One region of the Candidatus Enterococcus mangumiae genome, then DNA from elsewhere that is predicted to be linked to it. Evidence: a T-box and tRNA genes for the amino acid it is inferred to sense, from the RefSeq annotation. Region 1 holds a T-box; the other holds one or more tRNA genes.

Region 1 (9,289 bases):
CCTAAATAAAAAAATATATGCTAGTAACATGTACCTTAGAAAGAGAGTAAGAGGTGAGAAAATGACGTACAATTTTTATGATGAGTATTCTATCGCACGTAATCAATTCCATAACCAACAATTCCCTTCAGAATACTTAGATGATATTTTAGTACGACTCGCTTATCATTCAAGTGCTATTGAAGGAAACACCATATCGTTACCACAGACTGTTTCTATCATTTTGTATAATACGGTTCCAGAAAGAACTTCACTACGAGAGTTGTATGAGATTGAGAACCATAGAGGTGCTTTTGCGTTAATGCTTGAAAAAGTACAAGAAAAAGAAAAGTTATCAGTATCTTTGATCAAGGATATCCATGAACGGTTGATGGATAAACTGATTGTTGATCGTGGTCGATTCAAATCGAATGAAAATGCAATATTAGGTGCAGATTTTAACACAGCTTCACCGCAGGAAACGCCGTTGTTAATGCAACAACTTGTTGATAATCTGAATTATCGTTTAGATACTGCAACGACCGAAGGTGAACAACTTGAAGCAATTTTAGATTCTCACATCCAGTTTGAACGTATACACCCATTTAGTGATGGGAATGGTCGCGCCGGCCGATTAATCATGAATTATTCTTTACTAAAAGAGGGATTTCCGCCTTTAGTGATTCAAACGGAAGATAAGGGCCAATATTTGGAGTTATTAGCTGAACAAAACGTTAAAGGGTTAACGAAGTATGCCTTTGAACAAATGGCTAAGGAAGAAAAACGACAAGAACAATTCATTGCAAAAGAAAAAGTACAAGATCACGACTTAGAGTAATAAAATTTGAATAGGAAAGAGTGTGCTCTTTCTAAGAGGTTACTTCTGCTCCCACCGTTTATTCGGTTTTGAAGTATACGTCAAAAGTGAATTTTACTTTTGTCTCAGCTGCTCTTTTTATCTTTATGGGAGGAAAAATTCACTAGAATGTTCGATACAAAAAGATCGCCTTCAAAACTAATTTTTACGTTTTGAAGGCGATTTTTAGCAGAGACCATTTATGGATTATGTCCGATCCTCTGATTGTTAAACTAGTTGCTGATACCTAAATATTCCCAGTGCCGCCACCTATTCCTGGACGGTTGATTTCATTCACGACGGAGACCGTTACCGTTTTTTCAACTCTTGGATCTTCTGTTACACCAAAAGTCACAGCGAAATTGCCGGTTTTGTTTGCTTCAATCGTGGAACGTTTCACGTAGACGTTCGCTTTTTGACCAAGGATAGTTGTCGCAGTTGCGCCAGTTGCTTGGATCAACGATGAGTCATCCGTTTCACCCAACTGAACAGTAGCATCGAATGCTTGTAGGAAAAACATGGAAGGAACATAATTGTCAGAAGTGACTGTAATATTAACAGTTTTAGTAACGAATGTTGAGTCACCTTTTAGACCGAAAGTAACCGTATAATTTCCTGGTTCAAATTTGATCGTGGAATATTTGATTTCTACAGGCAAGGGATTCCCTAAAATATCAGTTGCCTTGGCGTTTGTCATGCTGATCAGGGATTGTTGGTCTAGTTGGTCGATCGAGACAGTAGCGTCAGAGGCGTAAACAAAGTAAAGATCTTCCTCCTCCTCCTCGCCTTTATTGTCTGTCACGGTGACTTGGATCGTTTTACGGATTTTTGGTTCTTCTTTGATTCCTAAAACGATTTGATACGTACCGGGGGTATTGCTCACTACATTTGATTTCTTGATAACAACGTCTACTGGATATCCGGAAGATGTCGTTGCTTGAGCTTTTGCTGCTTGAAGAATCGACGCTTCGTCTGTGTTCTCGACAGGAACAGTTGCGTCTTCAGCAGTTAATTGATAAATACCGTAACTCGGGCAATCTTCAAGAGTGTCGCCTACTGTGACAGTGATTACTTTTTCTACTGAAGAGATGTTCGTCGTGCCGATCGTCACTCGGTAGATACCAGGACGATCTTGTACATTACTTGTTTTGATGATTGGCGTGATCTCTACGCCAATCGAATTGGTGATCCGTGCATGAGAGGCGATTAAAATCTGTTCATTAGATGTTTCGCCTACTGCTAATTCAACATTAGATGCACTGATCGCATAAGCTCCGATAAAATCTGTGTCGCTAACTGTTGGCTGCATTTGTACAGCACCGACAGGTTGAGAGACACCCAAGCAAGAGATTGCACACAAAAAAATACCAGCGGATAATGCGGTTTTCAAAACAATGGATTTCATTTTTTTACCTTCTTTCTAAAAAATAATTGTATAACAAGTACAATATAACAGCTGTTCGAGTTATCGACGAAACGATAATTATAGAATTAAAGAAAAAGTGGCACCCACAGAAAAATCGCTGCTTAGCAATGCAGACAGAAATAATGGATCATTCATCCCTGATGCGAGGATCAAGGTTTTTATCCATTCAACAAGTATGCCCGTGTCTCATTTTTTTTAGTTTGAAAAATCAAAAAATTTTTTGGTTGACAAAAAAAACAGTGCGTTCTAAGATAATAGATAGATGAATAAAGAATTAGACGATGAATAAAACGAAGTAGTGATTAAAGCCAATGTTTCAGAAAACTAGTGGTTGCTGCGAACTAGTACATGCTTTAACGCGAATTACATTTTAGGAGTCTATGGCTTGATGCCACGCGACAGCGTTAAATGTTTGAGAGATATGTTTTGGAAGCAAACATATAATTTGGGTGGTACCGCGAATTTTCGTCCCTTGACTGATTAGTCAAGGGACTTTTTTTATTCAATCAAACAACGAGCAGATCTTCTGCTTTGATAAAAAATTATGGAGGGTGATTCGATGAATATTATTGATGAATTAACGTGGCGTGATGCCATTAACCAACAAACGAACGAAGAAAGACTTCGTGAACTTGTTGAAGAAAAGAGTATTTCCCTTTATTGCGGGGTTGATCCAACAGGCGATTCGATGCATATTGGTCATTTGATCCCATTTATGATGATGAAAAGATTCCAATTAGCAGGACATCATCCATATATCTTGATCGGTGGGGGAACTGGAACCATCGGTGACCCAAGTGGCCGTACGAGCGAACGTGTGTTACAAACGATGGAACAAGTACAGCACAATGTAGATGCTTTATCGAACCAAATGCGTAAATTGTTTGGGAAAGATGCAAATATCACATTCGTGAATAACTATGACTGGTTATCAAATATCTCTTTACTGGAATTTTTAAGAGACTACGGAAAAAACTTCAACATCAATACGATGTTAGCAAAAGATATCGTAGCAAGTCGTTTGGAAGTCGGTATTTCATTCACAGAATTCACTTACCAAATCTTGCAATCGATCGATTTCTTACACTTGCACAGAACGTACGACGTGCAGTTACAGATCGGTGGAGCTGACCAATGGGGGAACATCACTGCTGGTTTAGATTTGATCCGTAAATTGGAAGGACCAGAAGCAGAAGCCTTTGGATTGACGATCCCATTGATGCTAAAAGCGGATGGCACGAAGTTTGGGAAAACTGCCGGCGGTGCGATCTGGCTAGATCCTGAAAAAACATCACCTTACGAATTCTACCAATTCTGGTTGAACCAAGATGATCGTGATGTTGTAAAATACTTGAAATTCTTCACTTTCTTATCACAAGAAGAAATCAATGAATTAGCGAAAAAAGTGGAGACAGAACCTGAGAAACGTGAGGCACAACGCCGTTTAGCCGAAGAAGTGACACGTTTTGTCCACAGCGAAGAAGATTTGCAAGAAGCGCAAAAAATCACAGCTGCATTATTCTCTGGAAATATCAAAGAACTAAACGCTTCAGAAATCGAACAAGGCTTTGGAAATATGCCGAATGTCGAGATTTCAAGTACCCCTGAAAATATCGTGGAATTGCTTGTTTCCACAAAAATCGAGCCATCAAAACGTCAAGCACGTGAAGATGTATCGAACGGAGCTATAAGTATTAACGGTGATCGCGTAACCGATTTAAATTTTGTCATTGATCCAGCTACAGAATTTGATGGTAAATTCGTAGTGATCAGAAAAGGGAAAAAACGCTACTTTTTGGCCAAAGTAGTTGATTAGAATTTAGTAATTTTTTGCCTTGTAAAAGGTCTATTCCATTACAAAATTCCAATTTTTGAAACTTATCCTAATAGTTACGCCGATTGTCGTTAATACAATCAAAAGGAGAGAATTTACATTTGTAAATTCCCTCCTTTTTTTAATTTTTATCAATTGTACCAACAATTCAAACAATTAAAAACATTAAAATGAAATGAGGAAAATAGAAAAAATGATATTTACAGAAATAAAAAACAGGTGTAACCTAAGCCTCGACAAAATTTAAATAATTATTTTTAGGAGGGTTTCTTCATGGAATCAAATGTAAATGATTTAAATTTAAATGCACTATTCATTGGAGACAAAGCAGAGAATGGCCAAATCTATAAAGATTTGTTAAATGAATTAGTGGACGAACACTTAGGATGGCGTCAAAATTATATGCCACAAGATATGCCGATCATTACGCCGGAAGAAAAAAGCAGTGAAAGCTTCGCTCACACGATCAACAAAACAAAAGACGTGTTAGCAGAAATCTCTACGCGGATGCGTACGCACTCTGTCCCATGGCATAATGCAGGACGTTATTGGGGACATATGAACTCTGAAACATTGATGCCATCATTATTGGCTTATAATTTTGCGATGTTATGGAACGGAAATAATGTCGCTTATGAATCTTCTCCAGCAACGAGTCAAATGGAAGAAGAAGTAGGAATGGAATTTGCTACATTGATGGGGTACAAAAATGGCTGGGGACACATCGTCGCAGATGGTTCATTAGCTAACTTGGAAGGTCTATGGTATGCACGTAACATCAAATCATTGCCACTTGCGATGAAAGAAGTGACACCTGAATTGGTTTCCGGAAAAACAGACTGGGAATTGATGAATCTTTCAACGCGTGAAATCATCGATCTATTAGATCAAGTGCCAGAAAAAATCGATGAGATCAAAGCACATTCTGCACGCAGTGGGAAACATCTGCAACAATTAGGTAAATGGTTAGTACCACAAACAAAACACTACTCTTGGTTGAAAGCAGCAGACATCATTGGTGTCGGTCTAGATCAAGTGATCCCAGTGCCTGTCGATCACAACTACCGCATGGATATCAATGAACTTGAAGCGATCATTCGTGAATTGGCTGCTGAACAAACACCAGTTTTAGGTGTCGTTGGTGTCGTTGGTTCTACCGAAGAAGGTGCAATCGATGAAATCGACAAAATTGTTGAATTACGTCGCGCACTAGAAAAAGAAGGTATTTATTTCTACCTACACGTAGATGCAGCTTACGGTGGTTACGGACGTGCGATCTTCCTTGATGAAAACAATGAGTTCATTCCATTTGATCAATTAAAAGAAGTACACGCAAAACATCATGTCTTCACAGAAAACAAAAATTATCTATTAAAAGAAGTGCATCATGCCTATCAAGCAATTGAAGAAGCAGAATCAGTAACGATCGATCCACATAAAATGGGCTATGTTCCTTACTCTGCTGGCGGAATCGTAATCAAAGACATTCGTATGCGCGATGTGATCTCTTACTTTGCAACGTATGTATTTGAAAAAGGAGCAGATATCCCAGCGTTACTTGGTGCTTATATCTTAGAAGGATCAAAAGCGGGAGCAACTGCCGCAAGTGTTTGGGCAGCACATCATGTACTACCATTGAATGTGACTGGTTACGGTAAATTGATGGGGGCATCGATCGAAGGTGCACATCGTTTCTTCAATTTCTTGAATAATTTAACATTCAAAGTGGGCGATAAAGAAATCGAAGTTCATCCATTGACTTATCCAGATTTCAATATGGTCGATTATGTATTCAAAGAAAAAGGCAATGATGATCTGGTAGCAATGAATCAATTGAACCATGATGTATATGATTATTCTTCTTATGTCAAAGGAAGCATCTATGGCAATGAATTCTTGACCTCTCATACAGACTTTGCGATTCCAGATTATGGCAATAGCCCATTACAATTTGTAAAACAATTAGGATTTACAGAAGAAGAATGGGAACGCGCTGGAAAAGTCACAGTCTTACGTGCTAGTGTCATGACGCCATATATGAATAAAGCAGAACATTTTGAAGAATATGCAGAAAAAATCAAAGCAGCACTTCAAAGTAAACTAGAAAAAATCTATGCAGATCAGTTAGTGGCAAACGAAACAAAATAAACGTAAATCTTTGGATGAGTGAGGAGAAAGGGAGTCGAAATGAGCGCTCATCTCTCGTTCAAAAAGAACGAAGGATGAGCTTCCTCTCTCAACTCATTTATTTCATGTTGGAGTGCCTTTGAAGCTTGATGATCCAAGCAAAAATACTCAAAGCACAAGTTGTCCGTACGTTTGCTTTTATTTGCTATTAATGAAAAAGTTTCAAAGACACGCCTATTTAATCATTAATAAGGAGAGTGTCAAAATTGAGTAAAGCTCAAGTAAGTAAAATGGGGCTAGGAACATTTATTGGTTTGACTATGGCGCTATGTGCCACTGTTCGTAGTATCCCAACGTTGTCAGCTGTTGGTTGGACATTGATTTTTTACACTATTTTTGCCGTCTTGTTTTTTGCTGGACCTATTTCAATGATTTCTGGTGAATTATCAACGATGCTTCCACAAGAAGGAGGCCCACAACTTTGGGTAAAAACAGCACTAGGTAGTAAATGGGGATTTGTCGTTGCTTGGTTGCTATGGGTGCAAATGTTTCCGGGAATGGTAATGGTCGCTTCTACCTTAGGGCCATTATTAGGAAATACATTTGGAAATGCGTCTCTTGGAAACAATCACTACTTTGTTTTAGGCTGTATCTTGGTCATCTACTGGATCATCACCTTGCTCAACTTGAAGTTTGACATGGCGAAAGTCGGTGGGAACATTGGTGTTTGGCTAGGGGTATATATTCCTGTTGTGATCATGTTTGTTTTGGGGATCTTAGCGTTTTTCAAAGTGGGACTTGTTTCAAATGGCTATCTAGGAGATTTTTCATGGTCAAAAGCATTGCCTGATCTACAACACAGTGACTCGTTGAAATATTTGGCAGGGATCACATTTATCTTTGTAGGGATCGAAATGAGTTCAGTGTATATGCCTCGTTTGAAAGATGCAACGAAGAACTATACTAAAGGGGTCTTCATTGCATTGATCGGACTTGTCTTATTGAATGTCATCAACGCTTTGTTTGTCGCAAATGTCGTACCAGAAGGAACGATGGAATTGGCAAATATCACACAACCAGTATTGATCTATTGTGATATTTTAGGATTGCCAACGATCATTGGTAATATCTTCAGCTTTATGGTCTTTATTGGTGTTCTTTTACAATTATCTGCTTGGGTAACTGGACCTTCGAAAACGATTATCCAAGTGGCTCGTGAAGGGTTCTTACCACCAAAATTTGGTTTCCATAAAGAAAACGAATATGGTGTTTCGAGAAATGTTGTATTGACACAATCAGTAGTTATCTCACTCTTTGCATTGCTATATGGCATAATGGATGATGTAAGTGCGGTCTTTCTTACATTAACAAATGCAACAACCGTGATTTATTGCATTGTTTATTTCTTGATTGCCGTATCATTATTAAAAATGAGAACTAGCCATCCAGAATTGGCACGTCCTTATCGAATCGGTAAAAAAGGAAATGGCTTTGCTTGGCTTGTTAGCTGTATGTTGATGCTGGCAATCATCGCTGTTGTTGTTTCAACATTAGGAACTTCAACATTAGCCGATGCATTGCTTGTTGGGGCCATTGCGATCGTGATGTTCGTTATTCCGTTGATCATCAATCGCGTGAAGAAAGCAACCTGGTTGACTGAAGTTGAAACAGACTTAAAAGAATAACAGGAAAAACGATCTCTTAGAGAATATAAAACAACACCTATGAAGAACTGTTTTCTTCGTAGGTGTTGTTTTTCTTAAAAAATCAAGAGCAAAAAAATAGAGACGTCTCAACTTTTGGCTAAGTAGACGTGTTCTAATGCTTTATTTTTGTTTGATCTTCCTAGGAATGAATGACCTATTTTTCTTTCAATGGAACAACAGTTTCTCGTTTGATCAAACGATGGGGGATCACTAAGCGCACGCCATTGCTCACTTCTTCATGGATCAGTTCTTGTAATTTTTGCATTGCGACTCGCCCTAACTCAGAGATATCGATGTCGATACTCGTTAAATAAGGGTGCATCAAAGTAGAAAAAATCGAGTTATTGAAGCTGATCATCGAAAGGGTTTCCGGGATGACATAGCCATACATTTGAGCGAGTTGCATCGTGCGCAGCGCGAAAATATCATCGATGACAACTAATGCTGTCGCTTTCGTATTTTTCAAAATCGAATCAAACGCCAAGTAATCTTCGGCTTGTTCCAAAGTGACACTTGGCTGGGCATTCAACCCCGCTAACATCATGGCTTTTTGATACCCGAAATAGCGTTCAAAATATAAACTTTCGTGGGTGGTATTAGTCACGAAAAGAATGTTTTTATGACCATTATCAATCAAGAATTCAGTTGCTTGTTTCCCTAACAATTGATTGTCATTGTCAATGTAGATGATTTCGTTCTCATGGTGATACGGTTGTCCGATCAGCGTGAACGGAATCTGTTGTTCATAAAGATAATCGATGACTGGGTCTTCGCTATCCGAATAAACAAGGATAAAGCCATCGACTTGTTTTTGCAAATGCATTCGCTGAACGTTCTCTAACAAGAGGTCGAAACTTTTGGCTGTAGCGATAGCTGTTGTCACGCCGTGATGACGAGCTTCTTCGTTGATTGCTTCCATGATCTCAAGATAAAACGGGTTGCCAAGACGCTCTCTTGAATCGAGTGGTGGAAGAATGACACCTACAGCGCTTGATATACGTTTACCAAGATTTCTCGCCGTGATATTTGGCACATATCCTAGCTCATCCATGATTTTTCGTACTTTCTTTTTCGTTGTTTCAGAAATGCTTGGATGATCGTTGATCACGCGAGAAACAGTCGATGTCGCTACACCTGCTTTTTTTGCAACATCTTTCACTGTAATTGACATAAATTAAATCACCTTTCTTTTTTCATCGTTCATCGTCTTGGTTGGCTTCTTAAAATCAAATAAAGCAAAAATGGTCAAGTGAATGTACTGAATTCATAAGTTGTTTGGCTGATACGTTCTTGTCCAGGACGTAGTGTGATCGAGCCAAACGCCGGAAAGTGAACGATATCTGGTATTTCTTGTGGTTCGA
Region 2 (9,289 bases), 650 kb from region 1:
CGAGAGAACTCTCGTTAAGGAACTCGGCAAAATGACCCCGTAACTTCGGGAGAAGGGGTGCTGATCGTCAGATCAGCCGCAGTGAATAGGCCCAAGCGACTGTTTATCAAAAACACAGGTCTCTGCAAAATCGTAAGATGAAGTATAGGGGCTGACGCCTGCCCGGTGCTGGAAGGTTAAGAGGAGTGCTTAGCGTAAGCGAAGGTACGAATTGAAGCCCCAGTAAACGGCGGCCGTAACTATAACGGTCCTAAGGTAGCGAAATTCCTTGTCGGGTAAGTTCCGACCCGCACGAAAGGCGTAACGATTTGGGCACTGTCTCAACGAGAGACTCGGTGAAATTTTAGTACCTGTGAAGATGCAGGTTACCCGCGACAGGACGGAAAGACCCCATGGAGCTTTACTGTAGTTTGATATTGAGTGTCTGTACCGCATGTACAGGATAGGTAGGAGCCGTAGAAATCGGAACGCTAGTTTCGATGGAGGCGCTGGTGGGATACTACCCCTGCGTTATGGCCACTCTAACCCGCACCACTGATCGTGGTGGGAGACAGTGTCAGATGGGCAGTTTGACTGGGGCGGTCGCCTCCTAAAGAGTAACGGAGGCGCCCAAAGGTTCCCTCAGAATGGTTGGAAATCATTCGAAGAGTGTAAAGGCAGAAGGGAGCTTGACTGCGAGACCTACAAGTCGAGCAGGGACGAAAGTCGGGCTTAGTGATCCGGTGGTTCCGCATGGAAGGGCCATCGCTCAACGGATAAAAGCTACCCTGGGGATAACAGGCTTATCTCCCCCAAGAGTCCACATCGACGGGGAGGTTTGGCACCTCGATGTCGGCTCGTCGCATCCTGGGGCTGTAGTCGGTCCCAAGGGTTGGGCTGTTCGCCCATTAAAGCGGCACGCGAGCTGGGTTCAGAACGTCGTGAGACAGTTCGGTCCCTATCCGTCGCGGGCGTTGGAAATTTGAGAGGAGCTGTCCTTAGTACGAGAGGACCGGGATGGACTTACCGCTGGTGTACCAGTTGTTCTGCCAAGGGCATTGCTGGGTAGCTATGTAGGGAAGGGATAAACGCTGAAAGCATCTAAGTGTGAAGCCCACCTCAAGATGAGATTTCCCATTTCTTTAAGAAAGTAAGATCCCTGAGAGATGATCAGGTAGATAGGTCAGAAGTGGAAGTACAGTGATGTATGGAGCGGACTGATACTAATCGATCGAGGACTTAACCAAAATAAAATGAAAAACTCGGAGAGTTTCTTACTGATACTTCAAATCCAGTTTTGAGTGAACAAGATTTACTCAAAAATAGATAACACCAAGTGTGGTGGCGATGGCGAGAAGGATACACCTGTAACCATGCCGAACACAGAAGTTAAGCTTCTTAGCGCCGATTGTAGTGAGGGGTTGCCCCTTGTGAGAGTAGGACGCCGCCACGCTGGTATTATTATTCCGGCATAGCTCAGTTGGTAGTAGCGCATGACTGTTAATCATGATGTCGTAGGTTCGAGTCCTACTGCCGGAGTTCTCATTTATGAGAAGAGTAATGAGCTTCTTTCACTCTGGAGAGTTGTCCGAGAGGCCGAAGGAGCATGATTGGAAATCATGTAGATGGTGCAAACTGTCTCAAGGGTTCGAATCCCTTACTCTCCGTAATTGATTTTTTACTGGCCCGTTGGTCAAGCGGTTAAGACACCGCCCTTTCACGGCGGTAACACGGGTTCGAATCCCGTACGGGTCATTAATTGGATACATTGGAGGTTTAGCTCAGCTGGGAGAGCATCTGCCTTACAAGCAGAGGGTCAGCGGTTCGATCCCGTTAACCTCCATAATGATTTGGTTCCGTGGTGTAGGGGTTAACATGCCTGCCTGTCACGCAGGAGATCGCGGGTTCGATTCCCGTCGGGACCGTCATTTCTATTCAATTAACAAACAATTTATTAATTTATTCTTTATGGCGCGGTAGCTCAGTTGGTAGAGCAACGGATTGAAGCTCCGTGTGTCGGCAGTTCGATTCTGTCCCGCGCCACCATGGAGGAGTAGCGAAGTGGCTAAACGCGACGGACTGTAAATCCGTTCCTTAGGGTTCAGTGGTTCGAATCCACTCTCCTCCATTTTATAGGGGCATAGTTTAAAGGTAGAACAGCGGTCTCCAAAACCGTTAGTGTGGGTTCAATTCCTGCTGCCCCTGCCATGGCGGATGTGGCGAAGTGGTTAACGCATCGGATTGTGGCTCCGACATTCGTGGGTTCGATTCCCATCATTCGCCTTTTTTCATTGGGGTATAGCCAAGCGGTAAGGCAAGGGACTTTGACTCCCTCATGCGTTGGTTCGAATCCAGCTACCCCAGTCCTATAAATATTAATTTATAGCTAAAAATAGTATAATGGCGGTATAGCCAAGTGGTAAGGCAGAGGTCTGCAAAACCTTCATCACCGGTTCAAATCCGGTTACCGCCTTAGTACTAATTACATTGCCGGCGTGGCGGAATTGGCAGACGCGCTGGACTCAAAATCCAGTGCCCGTTGAGGGCGTGCCGGTTCGACCCCGGCCGCCGGTATTAACTAAGATGACCACATCTTAGTTTTTTATTCGCAAATTAAATAACAGATTATTTTATCATGGCGGATGTGGCGAAGTGGTTAACGCATCGGATTGTGGCTCCGACACTCGTGGGTTCGATTCCCATCATTCGCCCTTTTTCATTGGGGTATAGCCAAGCGGTAAGGCAAGGGACTTTGACTCCCTCATGCGTTGGTTCGAATCCAGCTACCCCAGTTTCATCTATTTGCCGGCGTGGCGGAATTGGCAGACGCGCTGGACTCAAAATCCAGTGATCTCACGATCGTGCCGGTTCGACCCCGGCCGCCGGTATCACAATAACCTTTTAGTGTAGGTATATCTTACATTAAGAGGTTCTTTTTTTATATCCAAATGATAGTACCTATGTTGTAATACCATGTAAAAGTTGTATCTCTATTATAGGAGAAAGAAGTGGGCTTCAATTTTACTTAATCTTCTGTTATTCTCTTTTTAACGTAATTAGGAAGAAAACTATCTAAAGCTATTGGTTTAGTCAGAAATCCCACCAAGAAGCAAGCGTACGCCATGTGTATTTCTAAGGATAAAAGTCTAGATTTCAAGTTTGTAGGATAGAAAGAACAAGCGGGAAATTACTCTCTAATGGAGAAAGTGGAGTAACTTGAAGAAAATCAGTGATTCTTCTGTGGGCGCAGAAAACCATCTGCTTGATGAAAAGAACCTGGTTTGCTACAGTGGCTAGTAGCCAAAACGAAAAAATAATTTCTGATTGATAACTTTTCGGAGTGATGCTGGCTGTTTCAAAGAGCCGAAAAAAACAGTTATCTGGGGCACGTTTTACACGACATCGAACCTTAGACATTCCTAGCATCTATATATAGTGAAAGTCAGTTTGAACCATTCATCGAATCAATGGGAGTACAAAATAGTATAGTGTTTACAACTAGTGGAAACTCATTTAAAATCATACATATAAACAGTTCTTATTTATCAAGAGCGAGTATCTAGTTGGTGTTTTTAGGTATTTATATACTTTATTTCATTTATTCAAAATTGAGTACAATTGATGGCTAAATGTTACTAAACAAGCTAGAGAAAAGCTATTAATAAAGGAGATGATGAAATTTTTTTAGTTTTAGTGTGGTTGCTCCCCATTGTTTATCTATGTATCGCTATAGTGCAATGGATCATTACTATGGTTTTACACGATATTATCATAAAAATACATATATATGATGTACTTGAGGGGATACATAAAAAATTTGATCTAAAAAAAAGCTGGAGAATCGTTGTTGCTTTAGGTTCAACTGCTATTCTTGCTCTTGGAACCGCTCAGGTGGCTCAATTTTATTTATTGAGTGGAGCATATTTTTGGTTTGTTTACTTGTCATTCGGGTTGTATTTGCTTGTATTCTTACTGCCATGGTTAAATCTACTATTACCTTATCAAAAGAATTTAAAGTCAAAATCTATGTTCTTTTTCAATATGAGTACTGGGACAGTACTACTTTGGATTATCGTATTAATCAACTCTCCAGCTATTATCTACTTAGATGAAGGGAGCGTAAATTCAAGGCCAGCAAATGTTCCTTTAAAGTTTGTTACTATCGGATTGTTGATCATCTATTATATTTTATCACTAATATTCATGATTTTGGCGAATCACATATACATACTTGATGAGGAGAGAACAGTCGTTAGTTTATATCGAATAGTCAAAGATATAAAAATTCTAAAAGTGAGTAATTGGACTAAAGGTGGATTAGGTTATCAGAAGAGTGCTGTAGTCATCTCGATCATTCCAACAATATTCTTACTGCTAGTTTTATCAATTGAAAATCTAGTTAAGTATGATAGTATTATGCATTTTATTGATAATATACTGCTATTTGCTACTATTATAACAATAGTTGGTGGATTGATAAGCTTACTATTTTTAGGAAATCACAACAAATGGATCAAGCTCACTTCACTAATTGCTTATACGGTTGTTGTATTATTTAATTTGATGATAACATTCATGTATACTCAATCTGGTTTTACTCTTTTATTTGAGATGATAGGTGAAGGCCTACATTATGTTCCATTATATTTAATCGCAATAAAGCGGATAGTTGTACTTTTGTTAAATAGTTTAGCTTGTATAGTTCCATACGTATTGCTGTATAGAAAAAAGAAAAAATCCGTCGATTGATCTAGAGTAAAACGTATTTTAGGTCATTCATCTATGGTGGAAATAAATCATGTAATCAAACCTATCAAAGTAGATACAAGGGTGGCGATCATCTAAGTAAAACAAAAGGGTTTTAGCAAAACAAGAGTGCTCAAACTCAAAATCTACTCATCTCAGGATCGTGCTGTTTTATCCTGGATGTTGGTATTTTCTTATCAAACGTTGTCGGCATCGATACATACAAACAAACCAATAAGTTGAGCCACGAAGAATACCCAGTGAATTATTTGAGATCTCAAAATAATTCACTGGGTATTCTTCTATAAATAAAAATAAAGTGCCTAAAAATAACCTGTATTGTTTGCTGTAGAAGTAGCTGAATTTAAATAAGTGATTTTATCCATTAGAAGCGTCCAATCCTCTTTTGAAGGGATATTAGGTAGGCGGTGGATTGGACAAGGTAAATCTTCATTTAAGTGCAAATCATAGTTGCAGATGATCAGACTGGCTTGATGATCGTTGATCTCTTTTATAGTTACTGGTTGCTCAATCAAAAATTTGACAGAGATTTGTCGCAAGAAGAGTAATTCTGCTTCTTGAATGATGTAGTCATCCATCGATGGACAGCTTTGCAGCGCTACAATGACTCTAAGGGGCTGCTGTGATTTTATACGTAAAATCGTTGCATGAAACGTAGTCAAACTAGCAGCTAAGTGATCAAGATGAGTGAACTCAAATAGTGGATTTGCTTTTAAACGCTCTAATTGGCGAAACCAAAGCTGATAAATCTCCGGATATTTTTCTTTCATTAAATCAATCAAAGTAACGGAAGTCATTTCATAAGACGTACTCATATTTGAAAGTAATCTTGTATTGATCAAAAAGGCCTCCATTTTTTCTAAAGAGCCGTCATCTAGCATCTGCTTAGGGAAAACCTGTAATAAAAAACGGTGAACTGCTGCAACGACTGGCGCACTTTCTTCTCGGCGAAAAGCATATACTCGCTCTTCGTCTAAGCCTTGCCATTTTGAGTAAGAGACACAATGTAAAAAGGCGAGATAGAGCCATAAAGATTCTGATTCAGGGATTGCTAGCTTGAATAGTGAGGAATAATATAAGGCAATCAATGGTTCGATAACTTGATATCCCCGATTCTTTTTAACTAATTCGGCTGTACTTTCCTTCAAATGGCAAAATTTTTTAGCTTGCCCTCTTACTTTAGCGATGGATAACCAAAGAGTGAAACGAAAATGACTAAAATGAAGAAAAGTGATCCCACTTTTTCGACCATGTTCAATAATCGTTTGTGCATGGTGATTACTATCAGAATCAATGATCTGACTATCGCCAAAACTAGAATAAAATGAAAAGAGTAAAAAGCGAATATCTTCTTCTTTACCAATAAAGGTTAGTGGACCTGTTGCGATCGATACGCGGTATTCTTTTAGCACTTCATTCATATGGCGTATAATGTTAAAAATCGAGCTGCGAGAAATCATTAAGTGTTCGGATAATTCTTCTGTAGTGTAGGCTTTATCATGGAGCAATAAATCCATCATACGATAAATCGTCGTGTCTTTTGCTAACCGAGTGATCACTGAATCGACAGAGATTTCTTGTTGAGTGATTTGTAAGAAACCTTGGTCATTGTAGGTTAATTGAAAATCGTTCGTAGGCAAAGAACTATTGATAATGTCGATATCTTTTCGTAAAGTTGGCTTTGATGTACCTAATTCCTGAGATAGATCACTAAGCGTTAAATTTTTATTCTGATGCGTACGTATAAACTGTAACAAGTTATACTGTCGTTTGAATTGATTATCTAATTGTAATGTCATAGGTAAATTATTCATACTGGCAGCCTTTCTTTTTAGACAATGATAGGAGAAAAAATAATTACATTTTTTTTAAATAAGAATTTAGTTATTACTATTAGTGTATTCGTTATTTAAAATTTAATCAATGTTTTTATCATTATTTTCACATTTTTATTTAACTTTTTTGCAAATCAAATATTTTTTGATGATTTTGCTATATATACTATTCCTTTTTCCATGATTATCAGTATGTATTTGCAATATAATTTAGTTTTAATTTAGTAAGATATATTATTTTAATATGAAAAAACGTTATGTTGAATACGTTTTCTATTATAGTTTATAAAAGTGATAATTAGATAAATGTGATTTTAATTAGTTTTTAAGGGTTATTTATTTGTTTTTATCTAATTTTTCGAAATAAAAGAATATTCTCAGGGCGATAAATAGTAAAGTTCCATCCGATTGAAAAGGTACTGGGATACTAGCTTTTTTTAAAAGAGTAATTGGTGTTTAAAAAATGGAAAGATATGAAGGGCTTGGCTCATTAGCTAACGTGTGGCTCCTGAAATGGATATTATGAAAAACGATTTTCAATTCTCTATCTTATTATTGAGGTCAAAACGCTTCTTTCATGTGTTTCAATTAAATTACTAAATATTTAGTAAAATAAATCGTTTTCTTTTCTTGCTAGTCACGTTATAATAGATAAAAATGCTCGTAGGAGGTAGAAAATGACCAAGTTAACAGTCGCAATTTATGATAATGAGGGTGTGCCAAGAAAGCATCTTCAAGGAGAAGAGGAGATCGAGAAAGACCTGGTGGAATCTGCGGAAAATTTTGTGCATTTGTCCATGAGAAAATTTGAGTACCAAGAAGGGGATCAGATCGTTGTTGAAACGGAAGAGTCAGGGAGTTATTTATGGGTTAAATTAGATGAAACTTTAGAACCTTCGCTTGTGTATTTACCAGAAAATAAATGGACGTATGAAGTTTCGTTTCAGTCGAATCGTATCAAAGCTAGACCGGAGACTCGTTTTTCTGGAGGACGTCATTACATCAGTGTTCGCTGTGCTTCTGAGGATGAGGTCAAAATGTATCGTAATTTAGCGCTGAATCCGCATGATCAAAAAGAAGAATCTGGGGCTTATCCTCATGCAAGTGCGAATGTGGAAACGAGGAATGATGCAACTTTCTTTGCTTGCAACGCAATCGATGGTGTTTATGCCAATCACTCTCATGGCTCATATCCGTTTCAATCTTGGGGGATCAATCAGCAAGCTGATGCAGCTTTGACGATCGATTTTGGGCGAGATGTCCAGTTGGATAAAGTTGTTTTCACATGGCGTGCAGATTTTCCGCATGATAGTTACTGGACGAATGTAACGATCGAGTTTGACGATGGTACAAGTGAAACATTTGCAACAGAGAAAACTGCTCATCCACAACATTTTTCATTTGCTCAGAAAAAGACCAGAACTGTACGTTTTTGTAAGTTGATCCAAGCAGAAGATCCATCACCGTTTCCGGCACTAACGCAAATTGAATTTTGGGGTAAGAATGATCAGCCAATGAAGGGATAGATAATGAAAAAGCGCTTTTTGATGCAATTATTAGAAGCAAAAAAAGAATATCTTGTGAATCCAACAGTACCTAATTTGCCAGTTTCGGGCTATAGGGATTTCTTACGGACTGGTGAGCGATTGTCTTTTGAGACTGCCTACTTTGCCAGACGTAAACAAGTAAGTGTCTTGACATTGTCCTTATTACAACAAAAAGAAGTAGAAGTTATTGAAAAATTGGAACAAGTCCTATGGGAAATCTGTAACGAATATAGTTGGAGTTTACCCGCTCATTTACCGATCGAGGGCGATCACTTTCGTTTAGATGCCGCCACATGGATCGATTTATTTGCTGCCGAGACGGGGCAAATGCTAGCAGAAATCGTCTGTCTTTTTTCGACAGAATTGTCTGAAACGTTGACTTTTCGAATCAGGACAGAAGTTGCTCAACGTTTATTTGTTCCTTTGATAAAAGAGACATGGTCGTTTGAATCATTGGAAAACAATTGGAGTGCGGTAATCGGTGGTTCGATCGGAATGGCGGCATTGGATTTATTAGAAAGAAATGCTGAGTTACAAAAAGAAATATTAGTGAAGGTTGATCGCTGTATCCAATCTTATCTACGCAGCTTTGGAAATGATGGTGCCTGTGAAGAAGGTATCAGTTACTGGGCTTATGGGTTTGGTTATTATTGCTATTTTGCGGAAAAATATCAACAAGTTTACGAGGATGACCGCTATTTATCAGATGACAAAGTAAAAAGAATCGCGGCTTTTCCTTTTTACGTGATGATCGATGAAAAAGAGGGAGTACCGTTTTCTGATTATCATCCAGCAGAGCTGCCTAGTGGACTATTGAGCTTCTGTCATGAAAGGTTTCGTGTCGAAATTCCAGAAATCAAAGCGATGAATGAGTTGGATTTTGATCATTGCTATCGCTTTGCTCCTTTATTACGTAATTTACTTTGGACAAAGCAGTACAATGGAGATAGTTCAAAAGAAATCTTTCATTTTTTTGATGATGTGGCATGGGGTGTTCTTCAATCTGCAAAAGAAAATTTGGTTTTTGCAGCCAAAGGAGGACGCAATGATGAAAGTCATAATCATCTTGATATCGGTCATTTCATTTTCGGTACAAAAGAAACGTTGTTTTTAACAGATCTTGGAGCGGGTGAGTATACAAAAGATTATTTTGACGAAAAA

What was found. The T-box of region 1 lies ahead of tyrS (tyrosine--tRNA ligase). A T-box ahead of a tRNA ligase gene usually reads a tRNA of that ligase, here a tRNA-Tyr.
Region 2: it has a tRNA-Tyr gene. The T-box ahead of tyrS (tyrosine--tRNA ligase) is inferred to sense a tRNA for this amino acid. The anticodon was not compared.

The regions. Positions count from the first base shown of each region.
Region 1 covers NZ_CP147250.1:1,678,148-1,687,436, forward strand. The annotation lists gene DOK79_RS08110 (Fic family protein) at 62-817, shown strand; gene DOK79_RS08115 (hypothetical protein) at 1,083-2,240, opposite strand; T-box leader at 2,534-2,737, shown strand; gene tyrS (tyrosine--tRNA ligase) at 2,821-4,077, shown strand; gene tdc (tyrosine decarboxylase) at 4,369-6,243, shown strand; gene tyrP (tyrosine-tyramine antiporter) at 6,489-7,907, shown strand; gene DOK79_RS08135 (LacI family DNA-binding transcriptional regulator) at 8,083-9,099, opposite strand; gene DOK79_RS08140 (aldose epimerase family protein) at 9,174-9,289, opposite strand, start outside.
Region 2 covers NZ_CP147250.1:2,325,124-2,334,412, forward strand. The annotation lists rRNA gene DOK79_RS11070 (23S ribosomal RNA) at 1-1,226, shown strand, start outside; rRNA gene rrf (5S ribosomal RNA) at 1,317-1,432, shown strand; tRNA gene DOK79_RS11080 (tRNA-Asn) at 1,445-1,518, shown strand; tRNA gene DOK79_RS11085 (tRNA-Ser) at 1,558-1,646, shown strand; tRNA gene DOK79_RS11090 (tRNA-Glu) at 1,663-1,734, shown strand; tRNA gene DOK79_RS11095 (tRNA-Val) at 1,750-1,822, shown strand; tRNA gene DOK79_RS11100 (tRNA-Asp) at 1,832-1,904, shown strand; tRNA gene DOK79_RS11105 (tRNA-Phe) at 1,950-2,025, shown strand; tRNA gene DOK79_RS11110 (tRNA-Tyr) at 2,027-2,107, shown strand; tRNA gene DOK79_RS11115 (tRNA-Trp) at 2,114-2,187, shown strand; tRNA gene DOK79_RS11120 (tRNA-His) at 2,190-2,262, shown strand; tRNA gene DOK79_RS11125 (tRNA-Gln) at 2,272-2,343, shown strand; tRNA gene DOK79_RS11130 (tRNA-Cys) at 2,382-2,452, shown strand; tRNA gene DOK79_RS11135 (tRNA-Leu) at 2,469-2,553, shown strand; tRNA gene DOK79_RS11140 (tRNA-His) at 2,618-2,690, shown strand; tRNA gene DOK79_RS11145 (tRNA-Gln) at 2,700-2,771, shown strand; tRNA gene DOK79_RS11150 (tRNA-Leu) at 2,784-2,867, shown strand; gene DOK79_RS11155 (hypothetical protein) at 3,730-4,728, shown strand; gene DOK79_RS11160 (helix-turn-helix domain-containing protein) at 5,049-6,560, opposite strand; gene DOK79_RS11165 (discoidin domain-containing protein) at 7,259-8,107, shown strand; gene DOK79_RS11170 (heparinase II/III family protein) at 8,111-9,289, shown strand, end outside.